2 regions of the Caballeronia sp. INML1 genome follow, and region 2 is predicted to be linked to the other one. Evidence: predicted binding sites of a transcription regulator. Region 2 holds the regulator's gene; the other holds the start of a gene.
The links. The regulator LexA, encoded in region 2, represses DNA repair genes until DNA is damaged. The targets are predictions, from matches to a motif close to ACTGTATNNNNATACAGT.
Positions count from the first base shown of each region.

Region 1 (6,366 bases), on a different contig from region 2:
TCGCCGCTTCGGGCGCTTATGCTCAGACCGCGCCCCAAGCCGCCCCGATGCAGCCTCAGACCGTGCAGCCGATGCAGGCTGCGCCCACGCAGGCGCCCGGCCAGATCGGTAATGCGATGCCCGCACAGGCCCAGCAGCCGATGACGCCGCCGCAGCAGAACGTCGTCGCGCCGGCGCCGACCGATCCGCTGGTCCAGCGCCGCAACGCGAACGCGCAGGCGAACGCCGAGTATCGCGCGTCGAAGAAGGCGTCGAAGGCCGAGTTGAAGGCGCAGAACCAGCAGGCGAAGGCGCAGTACAAGGAAGAAGTGCAGAACGCGAAGATCAATCGCAAGGCGGACAAGGACGCCGCGAAGGCGGAACTGAACGCGACGGAGCCGGGCACGCCGAAGGACACGGGCCTGCAGCACTGAGCGTGACGCGCCGCGAGTCCGCGCGGTGCGGCTCGCGGCATCTACAAAAGGGAGGACATCATGAATCGAAAAATCAATGCGCTACTGGCGGCGCTGATTGCCGGAACGTTCGCGAGCGTGAGTGCGGCATCGTTCGCGCAGACGACGTCCGACGCACCGACCGCCGCCGATCAAAAGGCCGCGAAGGAACAGACGAAGGCCGACAAGAAGGCGGCCGTCGCACAAGCCAAGGCCGACAAGAAGAAGACGGAGGCGCAGTCCGACGCCAACGAAGCCGCCGCCGACGCGAAGCTGAAGAACGCGAAGAAGGCGGAGTAGTACGCGCTTTCCGTACCAATGCGAGCCCGATTCCCCGCGAACCGGGCTCGCTGCTTTTTGGGGCCAAAACTCCAGTCGAGCCAAAGGCTTGCGTGCGCGGGTTGTATGGATATACAGTGTGCGTCACTCATTTCCGCCCCCTTCTTCCACGTGCTCACGCTTCCCGACACCGCCGACGCCGCGTCCGATTCCACCGCGAAACAGGTCGCCGACTATCTCGCGAAGCTCAACGAGGCGCAGCGTGAAGCTGTCGAATTCGGCGTCGACGAACCGGGGCGCGCGGGCGGGCCGCTGCTCGTGATCGCCGGCGCGGGCTCGGGCAAGACCAACACGCTCGCGCATCGCGTCGCGCATCTGCTGGTGAAGGGCGCCGATCCGCATCGCATTCTGCTGCTCACATTTTCGCGCCGCGCGGCGCTCGAAATGACGCGGCGCGTCTCGCGCATCGCGATAAACGCGCTCGGCAAGAAAAGCGCCATCGCGCAGGGGCTGACGTGGTCGGGCACGTTTCACAGCGTCGGCGCGCGGCTGTTGCGCGATTACGCCGATCTCGTCGGACTCGCGCCGTCTTTTACGATCAACGATCGCGAAGACTCCGCCGATCTCATGAATCTGATGCGGCACGAGCTTGGCTTGTCGTCGAAGGAGAAGCGCTTTCCCGCGAAATCGACCTGCTTCGCGATCTACTCGCGCGTCGTGAACACGGGCGCGTCGCTCAGCCACGTGCTCGATCAGTCGTATCCATGGTGCCGTGAGTGGGAAGCCGATCTGAAGCGTCTGTTCGCGGCCTACGTCAGCGCGAAACAGGCGCAAAGCGTGCTCGATTACGACGACCTCCTGCTGTACTGGTCGCATCTCGCGGCCGAGCCATCGGTGGCGGCGGATCTCGCGAGCCGTTTCGATCACGTGCTCGTCGACGAATATCAGGACACCAACCGCCTGCAGGCGTCCATCCTGCTCGCGATGAAGCCGGACGGGCGCGGCCTGACCGTCGTCGGCGACGACGCGCAATCCATCTATTCGTTTCGCGGCGCGACCGTGCGCAACATCCTCGATTTTCCGGGCCATTTCGATCCGCCCGCGGCGACCGTCACGCTCGATCGCAACTATCGCTCGACGCTGCCGATTCTCGAGGCATCGAATGCGGTGATCGGGCTCGCGTCGGAGCGCTATACGAAGAACCTGTGGACCGACAAGGCCTCGGCGCAGAAGCCGCGCGTCGTCTCCGTCGCCGATGAAGCCGACCAGGCGCGCTATGTCGTCGAGAAAGTGCTCGAGGCGCGCGAGGCGGGCATGAAGCTCAAGGCGCAAGCCGTGCTGTTCCGCGCCGCGCATCACAGTGCGACGCTCGAAATCGAACTCACGCGGCGGAACATTCCCTTCGTGAAGTTCGGCGGACTCAAGTTTCTCGATTCGGTCCACGTGAAGGATGTGCTGGCGGTGCTGCGCTGGGCGGAGAATCCGCGCGACCGCGTCGCGGGCTTTCGGGTCGCGCAGTTGCTGCCGGGCATCGGTCCGGCGATCGCGGGGCGCTTGCTCGACAGCGTTGCGCAAGACGAGGCGCCGGGTGCGATTGCCAGGTTTCAGGCGCCCGCACGCGCCAGCGAAGACTGGCCGCGCTTCGTCGGGCTGATGGCAAAGCTCTGCGGCCGCGAATCTGGCTGGCCGGCGGAGTTCGAAATGATCCGCCGCTGGTATGAGCCGCATCTGGAGCGCAATCACGAGGACGCGGCGATCCGCATCGGCGACGTGCTGCAGATGGAAAGCATCGCGTCGACGTATCCCACGCGCGAGCGCTTTCTCACCGAGCTCACGCTCAATCCGCCCGACGCGACGAGCGACGAATCCGGCGTGCCGATGCTCGACGAAGACTATCTGATTCTCTCGACCATCCACTCGGCGAAGGGCCAGGAATGGCGCAACGTGTTCGTGCTGAACGGCGTGGACGGCTGCATTCCATCCGATCTGGGCACGGGCAGCGAAGAGGAAATCGACGAGGAGCGGCGCCTGCTCTACGTGGCGATGACACGTGCGAAGGAAGATTTGCACATCATCACGCCGCAGCGGTTCTACGTGCACAACCAGACGCATCTGGGCGACAGGCACGTCTGGGCGCAGCGCACGCGCTTCATCCCGCCGCATCTGATGCAGAACTTCGAAGCGGCCGCGTGGCCGCCGGTGATCGCACCCGCCGCGCCGACGGCGGCGGGGCTGGCGGCCGCCGCGAAGGCGAAAATCGATATCGCGGCGCGCCTGAAGGGAATGTGGGAGTAGGGCGAAGCGCGTTCAGCGCGGCGCGCGCGAGGTTCGCGGCGCGCGTGGCGATGGCGCGAAGATGCTGCGCAGCCAAGCGGCGAAGCGCGTGAAGCCGTCGTAAGGCTCTTCGATGAACAGCTCGGGCCGCAGCGAGCGCAGGTACTCCAGCACCTGCTGCGCTTCCTGCTTCTGAATCGACCCATAGAAAATGCCGAGCCGCAGCAGGCAGCGCAGTTCGCCGAGCTTCTCGCGCGCGGTCGAGCCGATGCTCGTCTCCACGGCAATTTTCGTTTCGTACACGCGCTGGCGCAGCGAATCGGCAAGACGGAAGGCGGGCGTCTGCATCTTTTCCTCGACTTCGCGAATGTCCGCCGCCGCCGATTTGATCTGTGCCGCGAGCATGTCCACCTGCGACACGTCGCCCTTCGCCTCGGTGACGATCGCCGTCGCCCATTCACGCGACGCCTTGATGAGATCCTCGGCGGTCCAGTCGGCGCGGATCGCGAACGCGAAGCCGTGCTCGGCCGCCTGACGGATCAGGATTTCGACGACATCGGGAAACTCCTTGTCGAGCGCGCGCTTGGCCCACGCGTACTGGCCGTGCGTGAGCATGCGCTGCACCGCCTGTTCGGTGAGCGGGGTGTCGTTGTCGAGCAGCTTTGCGCGCAGGAAGTCCTCGAACGTCGGCGTGACGAATTGCGGATCCAGCTTCAGCGACAGACGCGTGAACGCTTCGAAATCGCGATGCAGCGAAGCGATCGTCTCGTCGCGAAACGAAAGGGTGATTTGACGCATGTTGGTTCCCGGTTCCGCTTCCGATTGATTCGGAGGCGGGCAGTGCCTTCGGCTCCGCCTCTCGGGGCGGAGTCCATTCGTTTCTGATATCGGCGCGCTTTCCGGGAACTTGAGGATTTTTCGAGGCTTTTTGAAAGCCGTTTAGCGGCTGATTGACGGTTGAGCGGCGGAAAACGTTTAGCGCAGCACGGCGAACTGCCAGACGAAGAACACCGCCAGCGACACGGCAATCGTTAAAAGCGGCCGTTTGGTGAGCGCGCAGACGATGACCGCCACGATCGCCGCCACGAGCTGCGGATTACGCCAGGTGATCTCGGCCTCGTTGCCGTGCGGCGAGACGGTCATCGGCACGATGATCGCCGTGAGCACCGTCACCGGCACGAACGAAAGCGCGGTGCGCACGATCGGCGGAAACGGCAGGCGCTCGCCCAGCACAAACACGGCGCCGCGGATCGCATACGTAACCAGCGCCATGCCGAGGATCAACGTGATGTAGTTCATTGCGTGCGCTCCTTGGCGTTCTTCAGGCGATGCTTCGCGTGCGGCCGGTTTTCCATCAGCGTGAGCACCATGCCGACCGCGACGCCCACGAACACCGCCGCGAGCAGCCCGAGCTTGTATGGCCAGCCCTGCCACGCGAACGACAACACGCCCGATGCGAGCGCCGCCGCGACGAAACGCACGGCGACCAGTTGCGGCACGATGATCGCGATGAACGTCGCGACCATCGCGAAGTCGAGGCCGAGCGATTTCAGACCGGGAAACGCCGCGCCGAACACCAGGCCGACGAGTGTCCACAACTGCCAGTTCAGATACATCGAGACGCCGGAGCCGAAGAAGTAATGCGGGCCGGTTTCGCCCGGCGCGCGCTTCTGATAGTGCGCGTAGGCGACGGCGAAGACTTCGTCGGTCAGGAAGCCCGCGAGCGCCCAGCGCCAGCGCCGCGGAAGATGCGCGACATACGGCGCGAGTGTCGCCGAATAGAGGACGTGACGCAGATTGACGACGAGCGTCGTCGCCCAGACGACGGCGAAGCTCGCGTGAGACGCGATCAGGCCGACCGCGATGAACTGCGCGGACCCCGCGAACACCGCGAGCGACATCAACTGGCCATGCCAGAGCGTGAGCGGACTTGCGGTGACGAGCGTGCCGAAGATCACGCCGAAGGGCGCGGCGCCGATCATCATCGGAATGGTGTCGCGCGCGCCGGCCGCGAATTCGCGCAGCGCATGGCCGGACGTTTGTGTGGAACGTTGAGCGGGTGTTGCTTTCAAGATTTCCTCCTATGGAAGCGAGGATACGCAAGACGCCGCTCGACATGCTTGTACGTTCTTGCGCTTTCCTGGCTGGCCGGAAGCTCAGCGCCAGCGGCCGGGCGGCACGCCGAAGGTGCGCTTGAAATGGCGCGTGAAATGACTCTGGTCGGTGAAGCCGCTCGCCGCTGCGACTTCGGTCACGGAGGCGCCCGCGCGCAACGCCGGCAACGCCCGCACGATACGCAACTGGTTGCGCCATGCGTGCGGCGCAAGACCGGTTTCGCGCGTGAAGAGACGCGCCGCGTGAAAGGTCGAGAGGCCGACCGTCTGCGCGAGTTCGGCGAGCGTGACCGGTTCGAGCAGATCGTCGGCGAGGCGGGATTTCATCGTCGTGACGCGATGCGCGTCGGCGGCGGGCGGCGCGATGGCCGGGCGCTCGCGGGCGTGGCGGCCGAGCAGCGTCGTCACGGCATCGACGAGCGCGAGTTCCGCGGCGAGCGGATCCGCGCCGGTTTCCAGCAGGCGATGCGCGACGACCAGGCGCCGCGCGAGATCGGGATCGCGGATGATGTCGTCGGAGAACCAGGGCGCCGATTCATGCCGCCCGGACATAGCCCGCGCGAGGCCTTCGACGAACGGCACCGGCAGATAGAACACCCGATAGCGCCAGCCGGCATCGACGGCCCGCGCGCCGGTATGCACTTCGCCGGGATTGATCACCGGCACCGAGCCGGCTTCGGCGACGTGATGCGTGCCGCGATAGTCGTAGCATTCCGCGCCGGCTTCGATGACGGGCACCGTGTAGGCGTCGTGCCAGTGCGGCGAGAATTCGTGATCGTAGTATTCGGCGGTCACCATGTCCGCGTCCGGCACGAGCGGAGATCGCCAGTAGCGTGCGGCATTGCGGAAATGGTCGGCGTTCATCGTTCGGGATTGCTGGGGCAGGCGGAATCGCTCAGTTTACAACCTTGCTTTCCGCCCGGCCGGACAGTTGCGCATCACTTCACCGGTATGGTCGTGCCCTCGGGCACCGGTACGGCCGTCACGCTGTTCTTCGGGCTGCCGGTCGCGATGCGGTCGCTATATGTCAGATAGACGAGCGTGTTGCGCTTCGCGTCGACGATGCGCACCACGTGCAGCGTCTTGAAGATGAAGGACATGCCGGCCGAGAAGACATCGGTTTTCTGCTTGAGCGGCTGGGCGAACCTGATCGGCCCGACCTGGCGGCAGGCGATCGATGCTTCGGTCGGATCTTCCGCGATGCCGAGCGTGCCCTTCACGCCGCCCGTGCGGGCGCGGGACACATAACAGGTCACGCCCTGAACGAG
Region 1 covers NZ_JALQDT010000024.1:46,767-53,132, reverse strand. The annotation lists gene NCR38_RS09620 (hypothetical protein) at 1-413, shown strand, start outside; gene NCR38_RS09615 (hypothetical protein) at 474-731, shown strand; gene NCR38_RS09610 (ATP-dependent helicase) at 882-3,005, shown strand; gene NCR38_RS09605 (DUF4088 family protein) at 3,018-3,782, opposite strand; gene NCR38_RS09600 (AzlD domain-containing protein) at 3,960-4,283, opposite strand; gene NCR38_RS09595 (AzlC family ABC transporter permease) at 4,280-4,969, opposite strand; gene NCR38_RS09590 (AraC family transcriptional regulator) at 5,141-5,962, opposite strand; gene NCR38_RS09585 (CreA family protein) at 6,037-6,366, opposite strand, start outside.
Region 1: the regulator LexA is predicted to act here: its motif matches at 832-849, upstream of NCR38_RS09610 (ATP-dependent helicase).

Region 2 (6,366 bases):
GGTGATGCCGAGCAGCATCTTGAGCGTCGTCGTCTTGCCCGCGCCGTTCGGGCCGAGCAGTCCGAAACATTCGCCGGGCCGCACATCGAACGAGAGACCATCGACGACGGTGCGTTCACCGTAGTGCTTCCTTACTTCGCTGAACTCGATGGCGGGCGCGCCGCTTTCATCGGACCCGCGTGCAGTGCGCTGTTGCAATGTTTGATCAGTCATGCATTCGTGCCGGGAAAACCGCGTGGGGAAATCCAGCGGGCTAGTGTAATCCATTGCACCAAGGCGATGCCTGGCGTGCAACCGCGTGCGGCGGGCGCGTTTCAAACCTGTGCGGCGAGCGTTGAACCGGTTCCGGCCGAAAGTGCCAGAGGCTTGTCCGTTGGCGTGTTCAGAGTTCTGGCACGGTGCGAGCTAGCATGTTCGCGCCGGTAAGCGTTTTCCAGCGTTGCCACGCATGTGGCGACACACGATGATGAAGCAACGCCGCGGGTAAATCGCGCTGTGGTCGCATCGAGCGGGCGCGAAGGGCAAGTTGGCCAGGGAGGTCATGATGGAAAGCTACCGAAAAATCCTGCTCTGCTATGACGGTTCCAGAGAGGGTCGCAAGGCATTGCGGCAAGGCGCGAATCTCGCGCTGGACCTGAATGCCGAGACGCACGTCCTCGCGGTGGTGGACATGCGATCGAGCATTGCGCAGAGCGCCGGACTGCTAACCGATATGGCCTGCGGACGCTTCGAGGAGGCCGCGCGCGATATTTTGCAGGAAGGCGTCGACTGGCTGCGCGAGCGGGGTCTTCAGGCGCAGGGACACTTCGCGTTCGGGCACCCGATCGACGAAATCGCGGCGCTTGCGGAAAGCCTTCAGGTCGATCTCGTCGTGGTGGGGCATCGCTGCCGCAACGGTCTCGCGCGCTGGTGGATGGGCGCGGGCAACACTCCGTTGCTCGACCGCGTGAAGTGCAGCATTCTTGTAGCCGTCTGTCAGGCCGGTGAATCGGCGGAGGCCGAAGATGAAGCGGCCTACGCCGCGAAACCGGTCAAGGCCGAAGCCGGCGCCTGAAGAGGACGTTCGACGCGTCACCCGTTGAGATCGACCGCGACGAGCTTCCATGTCATGAGGCCGTAGCGATGGAAGATCGCCGAGTAACGCGCATCTCCGGCGCCGTGCTGATACGTGACGACGAACGTGTTCAGGCTTCGATAACCGGCCGTGGTCTGGGGCGGCACCTTCGGTGTCTGCTGCGCGGTCGTGACGCCGGGGGCCGGCGCGTCCGGGTGCGCCGCCGATGAGCCGCTCCCGGCCGGCGGCGGCTGCTCGCCCGGATCGCCGCGCGGCGGAATGCCGTTCAGAATCGCCGCGACGCCGTCCGGTGTCGCATAGGAGTCCACCAGAGGACCGACGAGCGCTGCGCCGATCATCGCCCCGATGATCGCGAGCGGATTGCCGCTCTTTTGTATATCGACGCGGCGCGTGAGCAGCGCGCCGACCTGCTCCTTGAGGCTCGCGCGCAGCGCGGGAAAATCGACGTACTCGTTGACGGTCTGCGCATCGCGCGCATCGGCTGCGCGTTTTACGCGGTTCAGCGCGATGTAAGGCGACGCATAGATAAAAGCGAGCGCCGCGGCGAGAATCAGGACGACGACTGCGGCGGCGACGGAGCGGCTAGTGCGGGACATGCGACGGCGAAGCCTCTCTGCAAAACGTGAATCTGAAATTGACCTCGCAGGCGCGTGATAAATCCCGTTAATTCACATTCTGCGGGCGGTGCGCCTCGTTTCAGGCGAGGATGCCGCCGGTGAGCCCCGCGTTTTCCTCCGCGATGCAACGGTCGATCATGCGCGACACTTCGTCGATCTTGCCTACCAGAATCACGCGTGACTGGCCGCGATAGACACGCACCGGCGCGCGCTGTTCCGGCTCCGCATGCACTGTGCTGTTCAACGACACGCGCGCGAAAGCCGGCTGCTGGGACGGCAGCGCGGGCATTTCGTCGAAGAGATCCGACGTAGTTTCGGCGCGCGGCATGCCGCAGGCGATCAGCGCGCGCAGATGGCGCAGGCGGCCGAATTGACGGAAGGGCAGCAGCCGGGCAAAACGTTCCATGATGACTCTCCAGACGATAGGACGCACCGCGGCGCACCGCGCACGGCGGCCGTCATGCTTGTTATGTTTGAACCGGCTCGACTGAACGTCGAAAGCGGTTGGTGAGGCTATCTTGCGATGTCAATGAGACATTTCTTGTCCCGTTGCGAAAGTGAGCGAATGATTTGCCTCCGACTTTCGCTTCCCGCCCATGTCGCGCGGAGACCTCAGAACTCGCCTGAACGAATCAGCCCGACCGCGATGCCTTCCAGCGCGAAATCGCTGCTGCCGGAGCGCACGAAAATATTCTCGTAGTCCGGGTTTTCGGCGATGAGCTCGACGCCGTCCGGACGGCGTTTCCAGCGTTTGACCGTCACGTCGTCGCCGAGACGCGCGACCACGATCTGTCCGTCTTTCGCTTCGGTGCGCTTCTGCACGGCCAGCAAGTCGCCGTCGAGGATGCCGGCGTCGCGCATCGAGAGGCCGCGCACTTTCAGCAGATAGTCCGGCCGGCTGGAAAAGAGCGCGGGGTCGCAGGCGTAATGCTGCGAGATGTGTTCCTGCGCGAGGATCGGACTCCCGGCCGCGACACGCCCGACGAGCGGCAGCGACAGCTGCATGATGCTCTGATGCGGCAGCGTGAATTGATGGGGCATGTCCTCCGAACGATCGGAGCGCGAGGCATCGCCGAGCAGCCTGATGCCGCGCGACGAGCCCGCCGCGAGTTCGATCACGCCCTTGCGCGCCAGCGCCCGCAAGTGCTCCTCCGCGGAATTCGCCGAGCTGAAGCCGAGTTCCGCCGCAATCTCGGCGCGCGTCGGCGGAAAGCCCGTGCGGTCGATCGCGCGCTGGATCAGTTCGAACACCTGCTGCTGCCGCGCGGTAAGTTTTGATGTCTTGGTCACTGGCTCGGGCCCTTGGTGCACTGTATGGATGGACAGATGACTGTATTTTTATACAGTATTTCGCGCTTTTCAAGCTTTACTTTAAGTTCGCCCGTCTGCGGCTGCCGCGCGCACGCTTAGCGGCCGCGATCGCTTTTTCCATCCAGGAATATCGTTCTTAGCAGTTTTACGTATAAAAAAGTGAATAACGATTATTTCTAATCATATAGACGCCTCGATAGACTGATTCCGTCAATTCGATAAGACGGAGAACGGGGAATGCAAAGCATCAGACTGGGATTGGGCAAAGGCGCGCGGCGCCTGGTCGCGGCGGCGGCGCTGACGGCGGCGGGCGTTGGGATGGCCGCGTCGGCCTTCGCGCAGACGTCGTTTCTGAACGTCTCATACGACCCGACCCGCGAGCTGTATCAGGACTTCAATCAGGCGTTCGCGAAAAAGTGGAAGGCCGATACCGGCGAGACGGTGACCTTCAAGCAATCGCACGGCGGCTCGGGCGGACAGGCTCGCGCGGTGCTCGACGGTCTGCAGGCCGACGTCGTCACGCTCGCGCTCGCTTACGACATCGATGCGCTCGCCTCCAAGGGACTCGTCGGCGCGGATTGGCAAAAGCGCCTGCCGGACAACGCGTCGCCGTACACGTCGACGATCGTGTTCCTCGTGCGCAAAGGCAATCCGAAGCACATCAAGGACTGGGACGATCTGACGAAGCCCGGCGTGTCGATCGTCACGCCGAACCCCAAGACCTCGGGCGGCGCGCGCTGGAATTACCTCGCGGCGTGGGCGTATGCGCAGCACAAGCCGGGCGGCAACGAGCAGACCGCGAAAGATTTCGTGACGAAGCTCTATAAGAATGCCGGCGTGCTCGATTCCGGCGCGCGCGGCGCCACGACGAGCTTCGTGCAGCGCGGCCAGGGCGACGTGCTGATCGCGTGGGAAAACGAAGCGTTCCTTTCGGTGAAAGAGTTCGGCACCGACAAGTTCGAGATCGTCGTGCCGACGGTGAGCATCCTCGCGGAACCGCCGGTCGCGGTGGTCGACAAGGTCGTCGACAAGCACGGCACGCGCAAGCTCGCCGATGCCTATCTCAAGTACCTGTATAGCGACGAAGGACAGCAGATCGCCGCACGCAACTTTTATCGGCCGCGCTCGGACAAGGTGCCCGCCGAACTCACCAAGCAGTTTCCGAAGCTGAAGCTCTACACCATCGACGACACGTTCGGCGGCTGGACCAAGGCGCAGAAGACGCATTTCGCGGACGGCGGCGTGTTCGATTCGATCTATCAACCGCAGTAACAGAAGAAGCGGGCGACGCGGCGCATCCATGACGCCGCGCGCCCGAAGCAGCAACGCGCCTCACCCCGGCGCAAAAAAGGATCAATCAAGGATGACGACCCTCACATTCAAGAAGCCGAGCGCGCTTCCCGGGTTCGGCCTGACGCTCGGCATCACGGTGGCGTACTTGAGCCTCGTGGTGCTGATTCCGCTCGCCGCCACCTTCGCGAAGACGGCGACGCTCGACTGGGCGCAGTTCGTACGCGCAGTGACCTCGCCGCGCGTGCTCGCGTCGTATCGGCTCACGTTCAGCGCGGCGCTCGGCGGCGCACTCATCAACGCGGTGTTCGGCTTTCTCGTCGCGTGGGTGCTTGTGCGCTACACGTTTCCGTTCAAGCGCATCGTCGATGCGATCGTCGATCTGCCGTTTGCGCTGCCGACTTCCGTCGCGGGCATCTCGCTCGCCGCGGTCTATGCGGGCAACGGCTGGATCGGGCAATATCTCGCGCCGCTCGGCATCAAGGTCGCCTTCACGCCGCTGGGCGTGCTCGTCGCGCTGACGTTCATCGGCTTGCCTTTCGTCGTGCGCACGGTTCAGCCCGTGCTGGAAGAATTCGAACGGGAGCAGGAAGAGGCCGCCGCGTGCCTTGGCGCGACGCGCTGGCTGACGTTTCGCCGCGTCGTGCTGCCTTCGGTCTTTCCCGCGCTACTGACGGGTTTCGCGCTCGCGTTCGCGCGCGCACTCGGCGAGTACGGCTCGGTGATCTTCATCGCGGGCAATGTGCCGATGAAATCCGAGATCACGTCGCTGCTCATCATCACGAAGCTCGAACAGTACGACTATGCCGGCGCGACCGCGCTCGCCGTCGTGATGCTGTGCGTGTCGTTCCTGATGCTGCTCTTCATCAATACGCTGCAGTGGTTCCTGCAGCGGCGCACGAGCAGGACGGGCGCGGCGCCTGCCGTCGCGGCCGGCCCTTCGCTGCACGTCGGACATCCGGGCGGAGGTCACGCATGAGCACGCCCGATAGCAAGGCGCTTCCGGTGCACGCACCCGTGCGCGTGCGCAAGCACAGCCTCAACCCCGTCACCGAGCCGCGTGCCGTGCGCTGGCTGCTCACGGGCATCGCGCTCGTGTTTCTTGCGCTCTTTCTCGTGGTCCCGCTCGTCGCGGTGTTCGTGCAGGCATTCGCGAAAGGCATCGACTATTACTTCGAGTCGCTGAAGGATCCGGATGCGTGGTCCGCGATCAAGCTCACGCTGGTCACCGCCGCGATCGCCGTGCCGCTGAATGTCGTGTTCGGACTGGCGGCGTCGTGGGCGATCGCGAAGTTCGACTTCCGCGGCAAGGCGCTCTTGACCACGCTCATCGATTTGCCGTTCTCGGTCTCGCCGGTGATCTCGGGTCTCATTTACGTACTGATCTTCGGCGCGCAGGGCTGGTTCGGCCCGTGGCTCGCCGCGCATGACGTGCAGATCATCTTCGCGGTGCCGGGCATCGTGCTCGCGACCATCTTCGTGACGTTCCCGTTCGTCGCCCGCGAGCTGATTCCGCTGATGCAGGCGCAGGGCAACGACGAAGAGGAAGCGGCGCACGTGCTCGGTGCATCGGGCTGGCAGATCTTCAGGCGCGTGACGCTGCCCAACGTGAAGTGGGGCCTGCTCTACGGCGTGATCCTCTGCAACGCCCGCGCGATGGGCGAGTTCGGCGCGGTATCGGTCGTGTCGGGCCACATCCGCGGCCAGACCGACACGATGCCGCTGCACGTCGAAATTCTCTATAACGAATACAACTTCTCGGCCGCGTTCGCGGTGGCGTCGCTGCTCGCGCTGCTCGCGCTCGTCACGCTCGCGCTCAAGCTCCTCGCGGAGCGGCGCATGTCGCAAGCCGTCAGCGAAGCCCGGAAACCCGCACAGCATTGAAGAGGCCGACAACATCATGAGCATCATCGTTCGCAATCTGCAAAAACGCTTCGGCGATTTCACCGCGCTCGACAACGTCACGCTGGATTTTCCTGCAGGCGAACTGGTCGCGCTGCTCGGGCCTTCCGGCTGCGGCAAGACCACGCTGCTGCGGGTCATCGCAGGCCTCGAGTTCGCCGATGCGGGACA
Region 2 covers NZ_JALQDT010000015.1:4,987-11,352, forward strand. The annotation lists gene nodI (nodulation factor ABC transporter ATP-binding protein NodI) at 1-213, opposite strand, end outside; gene NCR38_RS06115 (universal stress protein) at 545-1,054, shown strand; gene NCR38_RS06120 (DUF2939 domain-containing protein) at 1,072-1,671, opposite strand; gene NCR38_RS06125 (hypothetical protein) at 1,772-2,098, opposite strand; gene lexA (transcriptional repressor LexA) at 2,305-2,982, opposite strand; gene NCR38_RS06135 (sulfate ABC transporter substrate-binding protein) at 3,241-4,275, shown strand; gene cysT (sulfate ABC transporter permease subunit CysT) at 4,367-5,272, shown strand; gene cysW (sulfate ABC transporter permease subunit CysW) at 5,269-6,177, shown strand; gene NCR38_RS06150 (sulfate/molybdate ABC transporter ATP-binding protein) at 6,194-6,366, shown strand, end outside.